Regions from separate parts of the uncultured Intestinibacter sp. genome, predicted to be linked through region 1. Evidence: predicted binding sites of a transcription regulator. Region 1 holds the regulator's gene; the other holds the start of a gene.
What was found. Region 1 encodes HrcA, which represses chaperone genes, less so after heat shock. Its sites were predicted from a motif close to TTAGCACTCNNNNNNNNNGAGTGCTAA; they were not measured.
Positions count from the first base shown of each region.

Region 1 (7,569 bases):
TAATACAGCATTTAAGCTTATTTTATAGCGCATAGGAAATTATATTTATGTAAAGTAAATCTTTAGGAGGGATGAGTTATTTTTATTATAATAGCAATCGTAGCAATAATAGTGGTTTTAAGCATAATTTTAATTAACAAAAATAAATCACAAAGACAACAAATCATCGATAAAATACCAATAAGAATAAGTCTAAATGGAATAAAGGGGAAATCTATAATAACTAATTTAGTCAGTAATATATTAATAGAAGCAGGTTATAAAGTTATAGGAAAAACTGCAAACGAATCTTCAGATATAATTTTAGGACTACAAAATGGTTCAGATGATGAATATTCAAAATTACAACATAAAACTAATAATGATAAATTTTCAGTTTTAAAAAATGCATCAGAGTTAGGCGTCGATGCTGTAATTTATGAAAATATAGATGCAGATTCAGCTTCTAAAAAAGTATCTAAATTTAATGAGCTAAATGAAAATATAGCTGTTATAAGTGAGATTTCTGAGGATTATGTAGAAGAAGATGATAAACTTGTTCAATCATTTGCGCAAGTTATACCTTATGAAGGATATTTAGTAACAACTAACAATAATTACACAGATTATTTTAAAAGTATAGCAAGAGAGAGAAATACTAAAGTAATAATTGCGGATAACTCAAAGATTACATATAAATACTTAGATTTATTTGATTATGATGATGTATCTGTAGAAAATGCTGCCTTATCTATTGCTGTAGGAGAAGCACTAGGAATAGATGAAAAAACATGCCTTAGAGGTATGGTAAATATAAATACAAAAAGGTAAACTTATTTTTTAAGTTTACCTTTTTTAATTTTAAGGTAATTATATATTATCTAAAGCAATGTAGTAAGTCTGTTGATGAATTTTTAATTAAAAAAATAAGTTATTTTATATAGAGTGATTATAATTTATAATAGCAATAGAATGTATACTTATAATTTCATTGTGAAAACTATAAATAAGATAATAAAAACTTATAAAAGCTATAAGAAATAAAAATAGAGAGGGTGATTTTTTGCTTGGATTATACATACATATACCTTTTTGCGTGCAAAAATGTAAATACTGCGATTTTAATTCATATAAAATGATAGTAAATGAAAAAGATAGATTTTTATCTGATTTAAAAAAAGAGATGGCTTTATATAAAAATAAAGATAGAAAAATAAATAGCATATTTTTTGGTGGAGGGACGCCTAGCATATTAAACAATAATGACATGCAATTTATAATGGACGAAATAAAAGAAAACTTCTCTATAGATGAAGATGCAGAAATATCAATGGAGTGCAACCCAGGTACACTTACAGAAGATAAACTAAAATTTATGAGAAGTATTGGAGTAAATAGACTTAGTATAGGACTTCAAGCTGTGCAAGAAAATTTACTTAGATATATAGGTAGAATACATAATTATGAACAATTTGAAAAAAACTATTTAGAAGCTAGAAAAGTAGGATTTAAAAATATAAATATAGATTTAATGTATAATCTTCCACATCAAACTTTTGAAGATTGGAAAGAAACTCTACATAAAATAGTAAGCTTGAATCCAGAACATATATCAGCGTATTCTCTAATTTTAGAAGAAGGAACTAAATTATACGACATGTATATGAAAAAAGAGTTTGATCTTGGTGATGAAGATGAAGATATAAAAATGTATGAATATGCTATAAATTATTTAAAAGAAAATGGATATAATCAATATGAGATATCAAATTATGCTAAAGTGGGATATGAATGCAAGCATAACATATTATATTGGAAATGTAAAAATTACATAGGATTAGGACCGGGAGCATCTGGATATATTAATAATGTTAGATACAACAATGTACAAAGTTTAGATGATTATCATGAAAAATTATTACAAAATCAAAAGCCTATAGATTTCTTTGAAACTCTTACTCAAAAAGACGAAATAGAAGAAAAGATTATCATGGGACTTAGAATGAATGAAGGTATAATTTTTAAAGATTTTGAGGAATTTGAAATAAACTTTGAAGAAAAATATAAAGAACAAATAGCTAAACATTTAAATTTAGAATTAATAGAAATGACACAGGGCGGATTTAAATTTACTCAAAAGGGAAGAGAAATATCAAATAATATTTTTTTAGATTATATAGATTAAATAAAAACTGTTGACAAAAATAAAAATAAGTGTTATATAATATATATAATCTTTTTAGCACTCGAAAATAGTGAGTGCTAACAGCAGGGAGGAAATGAAAAATGGAACTTAATGAAAGAAAAATGAAAATCCTCAAAGCGATAGTTAAAGATTATATTGAAACAGCTGAAGCTGTAGGATCTAGAACAATTTCTAAAAAGCATAATCTTGGAGTTAGCGCTGCGACTATAAGAAATGAAATGGCGGATTTGGAAGAATTGGGATATTTAGTTCAGCCACATACATCAGCAGGAAGGGTGCCAACAGAAAAAGGTTATAAATTATATGTAGATTTGTTGATGGGAACTAATGAATTAAATGATAGCGACAAAGAAATAATTGAAAAATGTGTAGAAAGCAACATGAATCACATACAAGATTTAATTCATGAAACTTCTAAGATGTTATCACAGCTTACTAATTACACAACTATAGGTACTACTAAAATAGTAAAACCAAGTGTGATTAAACATATCCAACTAGTTAACATGGGTGAACACAGTATATTATTAATTGTTGTAACAGATATTGGAGATATTAAAAAGACTGATATTCCTACTAAAAAGTATTTAGATCAAGCTAAGTTGAATATAATTTCTGATAATCTTACTAAAAAGCTTGCAGGAAAAAGTATAACAGATATTGATAACAATTTAATAGCTTTTATAAAATATGAAATAGGAGAATACTCTTCTATAGTGGATAAATTGCTTAGCGTATTAAATTCAAATGTATCAGATGATGATGTATCGATAACATTAAACGGTGTTACAAACATACTTGATTATCCAGAATTTAATGATGTATTAAAAGCTAGAAGCTTTTTAGACATGCTTGAAACAAAAGAAACAGTAGCTAAAATAATACAATCAAAAGGAATATTAAAAGACAATACCAATATAATAATTGGTAGTGATAATGACTGTCAACAAGCCCAAGACTGTAGTGTTGTAACAGCTACATACAAAGTAGACAATGAGCAAATCGGACGTATAAGTTTTATAGGTCCAACGAGAATGGATTATTCTAGAATATATTCGATAATAAATTATATGAATATATTGCTTAATAATAAATAGAAAAATAAAAGAATCGAGGGGTGTAATATCTTGGAAAATAAAGATGTACAATCTGAAGTTAAAAACGATACTAACACTTCAGTTGAAGAACAAGCGGCTGAGGAAGTAAAAACACAACAAACTGAAGATGATAATGTAACAGATATAAATTCTAAATTAGAAGAAAAGAAAGTTGAAGATAAAATAAAAGACTTAGAATCTAAAGTAGAAGCATCTGAAGATAAATATAGAAGACTTCAAGCAGAATATTCTAACTATATTAGAAGAACACAACAAGAAAAAGAGACAATTGGCGTATTTGCTAATGAAAAAATAATAACTGAATTAATACCAGTTATAGATAATATGGAAAGAGCATTAGATGCTTGCCCAGATAAAGAAGAAGCTCTTTATAAAGGTGTAGATTTAGTTTATAAACAACTAAAAGATTCATTAGTAAAATTTGGTGTTGAAGAAATAGAAGCAGAAGATGCTGATTTCGATCCAAATGTTCACATGGCAGTAATGCAAGAAAACATAGATGGAGTAGAACCAAACAAAGTTGTTATGGTACTACAAAAAGGATACAAACTTGGTGCAAAAGTAATAAGACCAACAATGGTTAAAGTATCTTGCTAATAAATTTGTAAATAATAAATAGCTAATAATTGAAAATAGCTAACAAATTAAATAAATTAATTAAAATGAAAATTCCAGGAGGCGTATTAACATGGCAAAAGTAATAGGTATAGATTTAGGTACAACAAACTCTTGTGTAGCAGTTTTAGAAGGTGGAGAACCTCAAATAATAGCAAATAACGAAGGTATGAGAACTACACCATCAGTAGTAGCATTTACAAAAGATGGTGAAAGAATAGTAGGGGAACCTGCAAAAAGACAAGCAGTTACAAATGCAGAAAGAACTGTAACTTCAATAAAAACTCATATGGGTACAGATTACAAAGTAGATATAGATGGTAAAGGATATACTCCACAAGAAATATCAGCTATAATACTTCAAAAATTAAAATCAGATGCAGAAAGTTACTTAGGTCAAACAGTAACAGAAGCAGTTATAACTGTTCCAGCATACTTCACAGATGCTCAAAGACAAGCAACTAAAGATGCAGGTAGAATAGCAGGACTTGACGTTAAAAGAATAATAAACGAACCAACTGCTGCAGCTCTTGCTTACGGTATGGATAAATTAGACGAAGAAAAGAAAATATTAGTATTTGACTTAGGTGGAGGTACTTTCGACGTATCAATACTTGAAATAGGTGACGGTACTTTCGAAGTTTTAGCTACTGCTGGTAACAACAGATTAGGTGGAGACGACTTCGATAAAGTTATAATAGATTACTTAGCTGACGAATTCAAAAAAGCTGAAGGTGTTGATTTAAGATCAGACAAAATGGCATTACAAAGATTAAAAGAAGCTGCTGAAAAAGCTAAAAAAGAATTATCTTCAACAATGTCAACTAACATAAATCTACCATTCATAACTGCAACTGCAGAAGGACCAAAACACATGAATATAGATTTATCAAGAGCTAAATTCAACGAATTAACTGCTGATTTAGTAGAAAAAACTATGGGACCAACTAAGAGTGCTTTAGCTGATGCTGGACTTTCAGTTTCAGAAATAGACGACGTATTATTAGTAGGTGGTTCAACAAGAATACCTGCAGTTCAAGAAGCTGTTAAAAACTTCATAGGAAAAGAACCTCACAAAGGTATAAACCCAGATGAATGTGTTGCTGCTGGTGCTGCTATACAAGCTGGTGTTTTAACTGGTGAAGTTAACGACTTATTATTATTAGATGTTACTCCATTATCATTAGGTATAGAAACTATGGGTAACGTAATGACTAAAATAATAGAAAGAAATACTACTATACCAACTAAAAAATCTCAAGTATTCTCAACTGCTGCAGATAACCAAACTGCTGTTGATATACACGTATTACAAGGTGAAAGATCAATGGCTTACGATAATACTACATTAGGTAGATTCCAATTATCTGAAATACCACCAGCTCCAAGAGGAATACCTCAAATAGAAGTTACTTTCGATATAGATGCTAATGGTATAGTTCACGTTACTGCTAAAGATTTAGGAACTGGAAAAGAACAAAAAGTTACTATAACTTCAGGAACTAACTTATCAGAAGAAGAAATAGAAAGAAAAGTTAAAGAAGCAGAAATGAATGCTGAAGCTGATAAACAAAAGAAAGAAAAAATAGAAGCATTAAACCAAGCTGAATCAACTATTTATCAAACTGAAAAAACTTTAAACGAATTAGGAGATAAAGTAAGTGCAGAAGATAAATCAGCTATAGAAAGTGCTTTAGAAAACTTAAAAGCAGTTAAAGATAAAGAAAGCGCAACAGCTGAAGAATTAAAAACTGCAATGGATGAAGTAATGAACAAATTCCATAAAATATCTGAACAAATGTATCAACAAGCTCAAGCAGCACAAGGTGCAGAAGCTCAAGATGCTGGTTATGACCAAGGTTCAAACGCTGGAAATGGCGATGACAACGTAGTAGATGCAGATTTTACAGAAGTTGATGATAAATAGGTTACAAAGACAGAGTATTTGTGTATAATAAAATTAACGTACTTTTTAAAAGTACTTAGTAAAGAAGATTAGTCTGTTAAAATAAATTTATAATAGCTTGTAGTTTAACATTCTACAAGCTATTATTTTGTAAGATGTAAAGGTGGTGAAATCCTTGAGTGAAAAAAGAGATTACTATGAGGTACTTGGTGTAGGCAAAGACGCAGACGCTAAAGAGATTAAAAAAGCTTATAGAAAATTAGCAATGAAATATCACCCAGACAAAAATCCTGGTGATAAAGATGCTGAAGAAAAATTCAAAGAAATAAATGAAGCTTATGAAGTTCTTTCTGATGAAGAAAAAAGAAGTACTTATGATAGATTTGGACACGACGGATTAAATGGTCAAGGCGGATTTGGCGGCGGTCAAGGATTCGGCGGATTCGGAGGAAGTGGCTTCGGTGGATTCGAAGATATATTCGGAGACATATTCGGTTCTAGCTTTGGAGGTGGATTCGGAAGTTCTTCATCTAGAAGAAGAGGACCAAAACGTGGTGCAGATATAAGACAATCAGTTACTATTAGTTTTGAAGATGCTGCATTCGGTAAGAAAATAAAAGTTAAAATAAATAGAAGTGAAGAATGTGAAGAATGTCATGGTAGTGGAGCAAGACCAGGAACATCTAAAAAAACTTGTCCTACTTGTCATGGTTCAGGAACAGTTCAAAGTGTTCAAAGAACTCCATTCGGTAATATAGCTAGCCAAAGAACATGTTCTACATGTGATGGTGAAGGGGAAATAAATGAATCACCATGTAACAAATGTCATGGAAAAGGTAGCGTAAGAAAAACTAAGACAATAGAAGTTGATATACCAGCAGGTATAGATGATGGTCAAATGATAAAACTTTCTGGTCAAGGTGAAGTAGGAGAAAAAGGCGGTCCTAGAGGAGATTTATATATCGTAGTTAATGTACAAAAACACGATATATTCACAAGAGAAGGATACGACGTTTATATAGAAATGCCAATAAGATTTACTCAAGCGGCATTAGGGGATAAATTAGAAGTACCTACACTAGACGGAAAAGTTTCATACACTTTACCTGAAGGAACTCAAACAGGAACAGTATTTAGACTTAGAGAAAAAGGTATACCTAAATTAAGAAGTAATTCTAGAGGTGACCAATACGTTAAAGTTATAATAGATACACCTAAAAAATTAAACGAAGATCAAAAAGAATTATTAAGAAAATTTGATGAATCTTGCGGAAACAAAGTCCACGAAAAACAGAGGAATTGGAAGAACAAGATAGACACTTTTTTCAAAAATTTAAAGAAATAAATTTATTTAAAAAGTATTTTAAATAGTTAACTGCTATTTAAAATACTTTTTTTTGCTAAAAATTTAAAACTAAAAAGTTTTAATAAGAGAAATAATGGTTATTAAATCTATAAGAAGTTTTTGTATGAATTATAAAATTACAATATTTAGGACAAAATATATAAATACAGAAAAAACTGTTAATTATATGATTTAAAAACTAAAAAAATTGCAGAATTTTGGCGATAGATGTAATTTAGTAATTAACCAATAGATTAAATATGATATAATAATTAAATGAAATTTTTAAAATTGAAAATCATAAGTATAAAATTATAACTTTAAATAATAAAACCTAGAAAGGAAGATAATTATATTATGAATTGGACAGAAGTAACTATAAAAACTACTACAGAAGCTG
Region 1 is NZ_CABQXJ010000013.1:22,268-29,836, reverse strand. It holds gene RDX53_RS04075 (hypothetical protein) at 112-810, shown strand; gene hemW (radical SAM family heme chaperone HemW) at 1,043-2,164, shown strand; gene hrcA (heat-inducible transcriptional repressor HrcA) at 2,266-3,282, shown strand; gene grpE (nucleotide exchange factor GrpE) at 3,313-3,900, shown strand; gene dnaK (molecular chaperone DnaK) at 3,992-5,845, shown strand; gene dnaJ (molecular chaperone DnaJ) at 6,000-7,169, shown strand; gene prmA (50S ribosomal protein L11 methyltransferase) at 7,527-7,569, shown strand, end outside.

Region 2 (7,569 bases), on a different contig from region 1:
CTGATTAGACATTATATGGTCTTACCTATAATTATTACTATTGTGAGTTGTATAATTGGGAATATAGTGGGATATCTTGTTTTTCCACCATACTTTAAAGATATGTACTATGGAAGTTATTGCTTGCCACCATTAAAAGTGCAATTTATACCAGAGGCATTTGTAACTACAACAATAATTCCACTTGTATTTATGCTAGTAATTAACTACTTAATGCTTAGACATAAATTAAATATATCACCAATACGATTCTTAAGAAGAGATACACATAAAAATAGAATAAAACAACATATTAAATTAAAACATGGGTCATTTTTTAGACGTTTTCAAATACGTGTAATACTTCAAAATAAGGGTAGTTATTTTACATTATTTATAGGTATATTATTTGCAAGTTTTATATTAATGTTTGGAATAGTTATGGGTCCTTGTATTGATAATTATCTTCAAAACTCAGAAGATAGTGTAAAAGCAGATTATCAATATGTTTTGAAACAACCTGTAGATATAAAAAATGCAAAAGATGCAGAAAAACTTACAATTACAAGTTTAGAAACTTATTATAAGGCAGGGGATTTAGATCTAGATGTATCTTTTTATGGATTAGATAATGATTCTAAATATTATGATGATATTTCTCTACCTTCAAAAGATGATGAAATAACTATTTCGTATGATTTTGCACAAAAAATGGGACTTAAAAAGGGAGATAAAATCACATTTACAAACCCATACACAGAAAAAGATTATAAATTTAAAGTTTATGATATATATGATTATAAAGCTGGATTTTCTGCATATATGACTCAAAAAAATCTTAATGATATGATTGATCAAGATAAAAATTATTATAATGCATATTTATCTGATAAAAAATTAGACATAAAAGATGAATATATACAATCAAAACTAACTAGAAATGATGTTGTGAAAATAGGGGAACAAGTAACCTCAAGTTTTGGTCAAATGATTCCTATAATGACTACAGTATCAATAATTATCTATTTAGTTGTTATGTATATATTAACTAAATTAGTTATGGATAGAAATGCTACAAATATGTCTTTCTTAAAAGTTATGGGATATGATGATAAGGAAATAAGCAAGTTATACTTAAAAGCAAGTACTATAGTGGTTGTAATTTCATTAATCATATGTGCTCCATTTTCATATTACTTAATGGATGTATTGTTTAAATTTGCATTTATGAGATTTACATCATATATAGAAATGTATATGCCATACTATCTACATATTGTAGTATTTGTAGTTGGTTTATTAGTTTACTCTCTAGTTAATTTCATTCTTAATAGAAGTATTAAAAAGGTTGACTTGGGAGAATCATTAAAAGAATCAGAATAAATTTCTATATAAAAATATATACTTATAGTAATATCAATTACTTATAGTCTTTATGATATAATTAAAAGGTACGGATTAAAATCTGTACCTTTTAATTTTTAGGGGGAATAAAAATGTTAAAAAATAAAGTGGAAGAATTAGTTGATAAGTATTTAGATGAAGTGATATCAATAAGAAGGTACCTTCATCAAAATCCAGAGCTTAGTTTAAAGGAGTTTAATACAGCAGAATTTATTGTTAAGGAATTAAACAAAATTGGACTAGATGCTCAAAGGGGAAGAGAAAATAATGGTGTGGTCTCTAATTTGAATTTAGGCAAGGGTAAAAAAACTTTGATGCTCAGGGCGGATATGGATGCCTTACCAATACAAGAAGAAACAAATTTTGAGTTTAAATCAAAAAATCCTGGTGTTATGCATGCTTGTGGTCATGATGTGCATACATCAATACTATTAGGCGTTTCAAAAGTATTAAACGAAATTAAAGATGAGATAAATGGAAATGTAAAGTTTGTATTCCAGCCAGCAGAGGAAAATAATCCAACAGGTGGGGCACCTTTAATGATAAAAGAAGGCGTTTTAGAAAATCCTCATGTCGATAATGCAGTTGCACTTCATGTTTGGGATTATCCAATTGGAACAATTGCTTTAAAACCAAATGCAATGATGTCAGAATCAAATAGAATTTTTATAACTATTAAAGGGCAGGCATCACATGCATCTAAACCGCATGAAGGCCATGATGCTATTGTTTGTGCAGCATATTTAATAACTCAACTTCAGACGATTGTTAGTAGGGCAATAGACCCGAGTGATGTAGTTGTTCTTACATTGTCAAAAATAAATGGTGGTGTGAGATATAATGTACTTCCTAGTGAAGTATCTATTGAAGGTACAGTTAGGTGCTCTAGTGTAGAGGCATGCGAGATACTACCAGATAAAATTGAAGAATTTGTTAAAGATGTTTGCAAAATACATGGATGCGATTATGAATATAAATTTAATCATGGATATCCAGTCACTATGAATGATCCTAAACTTACTAAATTAGTAAAAAAATCTATTATAAATAGTATGGGAGAGGACAGTTTAATCGAGATGGATAATCCCGATACAGGTGGAGAGGATTTCTCTTTCTTTGCAAAAGAAGTTCCATCTTGCTTTATGTTTTTAGGATGCAAGTCTGAAAAAAACGAAGACACTTGTATATTGCATAATTCAAAATTTAACTGTGATGAAGATTGTATAAAAATAGGAATTAAGACTATGGTTAATATAGTTATTGATTATTTTAAATAAAAAAACTTAGAAATCTAAAAAAATATAATCCCCTCTGAACAAGTGATTGGAGGGGATATAAAGGATTTCTGTAAGGAAACTAATAAAAAATAGGAAAAAATTAGCACTCAATGGTTGACAGTGCTAACAAAAAGGTGTACTATATAGTCATAAGGAAAAAGGATAACAAGTAAGACAAAGAAATAAAAGATTTGAATAAACAAATCACAAATTTGAAAATAGGTAAAATGAATAAAGAGTCAACAAAAGCATACCAGGTATGCTTAAATTTAGAAGTTGACTTAGCACTCATTAATGAAGAGTGCTAATAAAAAGATGAAAGGATGATGCTTTATGTTATTTCCAGAAAGAAGATTTGGTTTAGTTAATAATAGTAATAATTTATTTGATTATCTTTTTAGTGATCCAATTTTCAATGTAAATGTACCTAATAGAATGTCCACAGATATAAAAGAAAAAGAAAATGGATATGAATTAGATATGGAAGTTCCAGGATTCGATAAAGAAGACTTGAAACTAGAATTAGAAAAAGGTTACTTAACAGTTACTGCTGAACATAAAAAATCTGATGAAAAGAAAGATGAAGAAGGACATCTAATCAGACAAGAACGTTATTATGGTAGTACAAAGAGAAGCTTTTATGTAGGTGATAAAGTAACAAAAGATGATATCCAAGCAAAATACGATAAAGGTGTTTTAAGCGTATTTGTTCCTAAAAAAGAAGTTAAAAAACTAGAAAATAAACAAACTATAGAAGTAGAATAATATCAATATAGTTTGCAAAATAAATTAAATGATAAAAAGAAGACTTAAATAAGAAATCTTCTAAAATATAAATTAATAATTAATATAATTAATAAAGTTTCAACCAGAGCAAAGGGTATACTCAAAAAAATGGTTGAATTAGCACTCCAGACATAGAGTACTAAAATGAAAGGACGATGCTTTATGTTATTCCCAGAAAGATTTAATTTTAATAATAATTTATTTGATGACTTTTTCACAGACCCAGTTTTTAATATGACTACAACAAACAGAATGTCTACAGACATAAAAGAAAAAGATAATGGTTATGAATTGGCAATGGAAGTTCCAGGATTTAATAAAGAAGATTTGAAATTAGATTTGGAAGATGGTTATTTAACAATAAGTGCTGAACATAATACAACAAACGAAGAAAAAGACAATGAAGGTCATATCATTAGACAAGAACGTTACTATGGCAATACAAAGAGAAGTTTCTATGTAGGTAATGAAGTAACAGAACAAGATATACAAGCTAAATATGACAAAGGTGTTTTAAATATATTTGTTCCTAAAAAAGAACAAAAGAAAATAGAAAATAAACAAGTAATTGAAATTAAATAGAATGAAAATAATTAATCATATGATAATTTCCTCTTTAGAATTTAGCTGGGTAGATGCGGATTTACCTAGCTTTATTTTTTTGAAAAATTATTTGAGAACTATTCTTGGCAATGAGAACGAGTATTAGTATAATAAAATTGTCGGAAAAATTTTTGATTTATTCAATATTTGACATGTAAAAATAAGCAAGATAAATTTAGGGAATTATTAAAAATAATACTGGAGAATAGTTATGAAAAACATTATGAAAAGAAAAGATATAATCTTAATAATAGTCATATTAATTGTTGCAGGAATGGGATTTGGAGCAAAATCTTTATTTGCACAAAAAGGTGGAGAAGTTATCATAAAGGTTGACGGAAAAGACTACGGAACTTACCCATTAAACGAAGATAAAACAATTGATATAGATGAACACAACAAAGTAATAATAAAAGAAGGTGTTGTATATATGGAAGACGCTAATTGTCCGGATAAGCTTTGTATAAAACAAGGAAAAATCGACTCTAATGGACAAAAGATAGTATGCCTTCCAAATAAAACTGTAGTAGAGATTCGCAGTGAAAAAGAAAGCGAAGATGATGTTCAAGCAAAATAAATTGTTTGATAAGGAAGTTGGATATTTTATATTCAACTTTTTTAGATTATATAGTGAGTTAAAAATATAAAGAGAATTATATAGAAAAAATATAGTGGGACTATCAATAAAGAAGTCTCACTATATTTTTATAAAAAATTAGCACTCTATACTTGACAGTGCTAACAAACGTGCTATAATAATATGTATAAGAAAAAAGTTAAAATACAGGATAACTATATCGGTATTTTTTTTACTATCGAATTAGCACTCTCGACTAAAGAGTGATAATTAGGTTTCTTATAAAAAGTTCGAATAAAATTAATTTAGAATAGTTTTATGAAATAAATAAAAAAGAAATAGAACTTTTGCAAAAACCCTTAATAGCAAGGGGGCACCCTTGTTATTTTTTTTTGAAAAAAACAGTAATAAATAATATTCAATTATGGGAGGTCAGACATATGGCATTAAAACAAGGGAGTATCTCAATAGATACTGAAAATATTTTTCCAATAATTAAAAAATGGTTATATTCTGATAAGGATATATTTATAAGAGAATTAATAAGTAATGGTTGTGATGCAGTTAGCAAACATAAAAGACTAGTAGCTTTGGGGGAAGTTAATAGTGATGATAAACCTTATAAGATAACAGTTGCAGTCAGCAAAAAAAATAAAACACTAGAATTTAGTGATAATGGGATAGGTATGACTGCAGATGAAATAGATAAATACATAAATCAAGTTGCTTTTTCTGGAGCAGAGGATTTCTTTAATAAATATAAAGACAAGATGGAAGAATCAAATGATATAATAGGTCATTTTGGTTTAGGATTTTATTCAGCATTTATGGTATCTAGTAATGTTGAAATAGATACACTTTCATATTTAGAAGGTGCAAAACCAATCAGATGGCAATCAGCAGATGGTATGCAATTTGAAATAACTGAGGATGGAACAAGAACTGAAAGAGGTACAACAATAACTCTTACTTTGGCAGAAGATAGCGAAGAATTTTTAGATGAATACAATTTAAGAAGTATAATCACAAAATATTGTTCATTCCTACCTGTTGAAATATATCTAGAAAATACAGATAGATTAGAAGAAGAGGCTAAGAAAAAAGCTGAAGAAGAAAATAAAAAATCTGAAGATGGTAGTGATGATAAAACTTCAGAAGAAACTAAAGATGAAGTAAAACCAATGCCACTTAATGATACAAATCCTCTATGGTTAAAATCACCTAAAGATTGTACTGATGAAGAATATATAAAATTCTATCAACAAGTGTTTAATGTATTTGATGAACCATTATTCTGGATACATCTAAATGTGGATTATCCATTTAATTTAAAAGGTATTTTATACTTCCCTAAACTAAGAAATGAATTTGAATTAGTTGAAGGTAAAGTAAAATTATATAACAATCAAGTATTCGTAGCAGACAACATTAAAGAAGTTATACCAGAATTTTTACTATTATTAAAAGGTGTAATAGATTGTCCAGATTTACCGCTTAATGTATCAAGAAGTTTCTTACAAAATGATAGAGATGTAAGCAAAATTTCTAAGCATATAGTTAAAAAAGTTGCAGATAAATTAAAATCACTTTGTAAAAATGAAAGAGAAAAATACGAAGGATTCTGGGATGATATACAAATATTTATCAAATACGGTTGTCTAAAAGATGAAAGTTTTTATGATAAAATAAAAGAATACATTTTATATAAAGATCTTGATGGAAAATATATAACATTAACAGATTACTTAGAAGTAGCGAAAGATAAACATGAAAATAAAGTATTCTATGTTGTAGATAGAGAACAACAATCTCAATATATTAAATTATTTAAAGAATACGGATTAAATGCAGTTATATTAGATTGCACTATAGATAATAACTTTATCACATTCCTTGAATATAAAGAACATGGTGTAAGATTCAAGAGAATAGACTCTGATTTATCAGATGTATTAAAAGATAAAGATGAAGAAAAGGACGAAAAAGCAGACGAAGAAATAGTTAATTTCTTCAAAGAAAAAATAGGCGATAGAATTGAAAAATATACAGTAGAAAGCCTAAAGAAAGAAGATACACCAGCAGTTATATTAGTTTCAGAAGAATCAAGAAGAATGATGGAAATGCAATCTAGATTTGCTGGATTAGATTATGGATTCGATCTAAAAGAAGAAAAAACATTAGTTATAAATGATAAAAATCCATTAATCAAAAAAGTTTTATCTTTAAAAGATGACGAAACTAAAAAAGAAGCTGTAGATGTAATTTGCAACCAAATTGTAGACTTAGCATTGCTTGCAAACAAAGAATTAAGTGCAGATGAATTAGATTTATTTATCAAGAGAAGTAATGAATTGATGAGTAGAGTTATATCATTATAAAACAGAGTATAAACTTGTGAAATATAAAATAAATTAAAAGAGGGACTATACAATATAAGTAATTTTATTGTATAGTCCCTTTAATGTTTTGGATTAAATTTTATTAGTCTGATTCGCCTATTTCAACAGTTTTTAATTCCTTTTTATGTAATATATCATAAAGAATTGGAACAATAAATAGCGTTAATAATGTAGCGTATAATAAACCACCTATTGTAACTATTGATAAACCTTGTGATAATTCAGAACCCATACCAACTCCTAACGCCATAGTCGACATAGCAAGTATAGTTGTTAAAGCAGTCATAAGTATAGGTCTTATACGCGTTCTACCAGCTTCTAACAAGGCATCATGCTTATTGGCTCCATCAAGTCGTAATTGGTTTACATAGTCCACAAAGACTATACCATTATTAACAACTATACCAGCAAGAACTAAGAATCCTAACATAGAAGTTACACTTAGTACTTGTCCAGTAATTAATAATGCTAATAAACCTCCTGTAAATGCAAGTGGTATAGTAAACATTACGATAAATGGTGATAATAATGATTGGAATTGAGC
Region 2 is NZ_CABQXJ010000010.1:8,920-16,488, reverse strand. It holds gene RDX53_RS03325 (ABC transporter permease) at 1-1,362, shown strand, start outside; gene RDX53_RS03320 (M20 family metallopeptidase) at 1,476-2,660, shown strand; gene RDX53_RS03315 (Hsp20/alpha crystallin family protein) at 2,994-3,425, shown strand; gene RDX53_RS03310 (Hsp20/alpha crystallin family protein) at 3,591-4,028, shown strand; gene RDX53_RS03305 (NusG domain II-containing protein) at 4,261-4,626, shown strand; gene htpG (molecular chaperone HtpG) at 5,067-7,004, shown strand; gene RDX53_RS03295 (efflux RND transporter permease subunit) at 7,108-7,569, opposite strand, start outside.
Region 2: htpG (molecular chaperone HtpG) is a predicted target of HrcA. The motif match lies at 4,870-4,896, and genes of this name have one in related genera.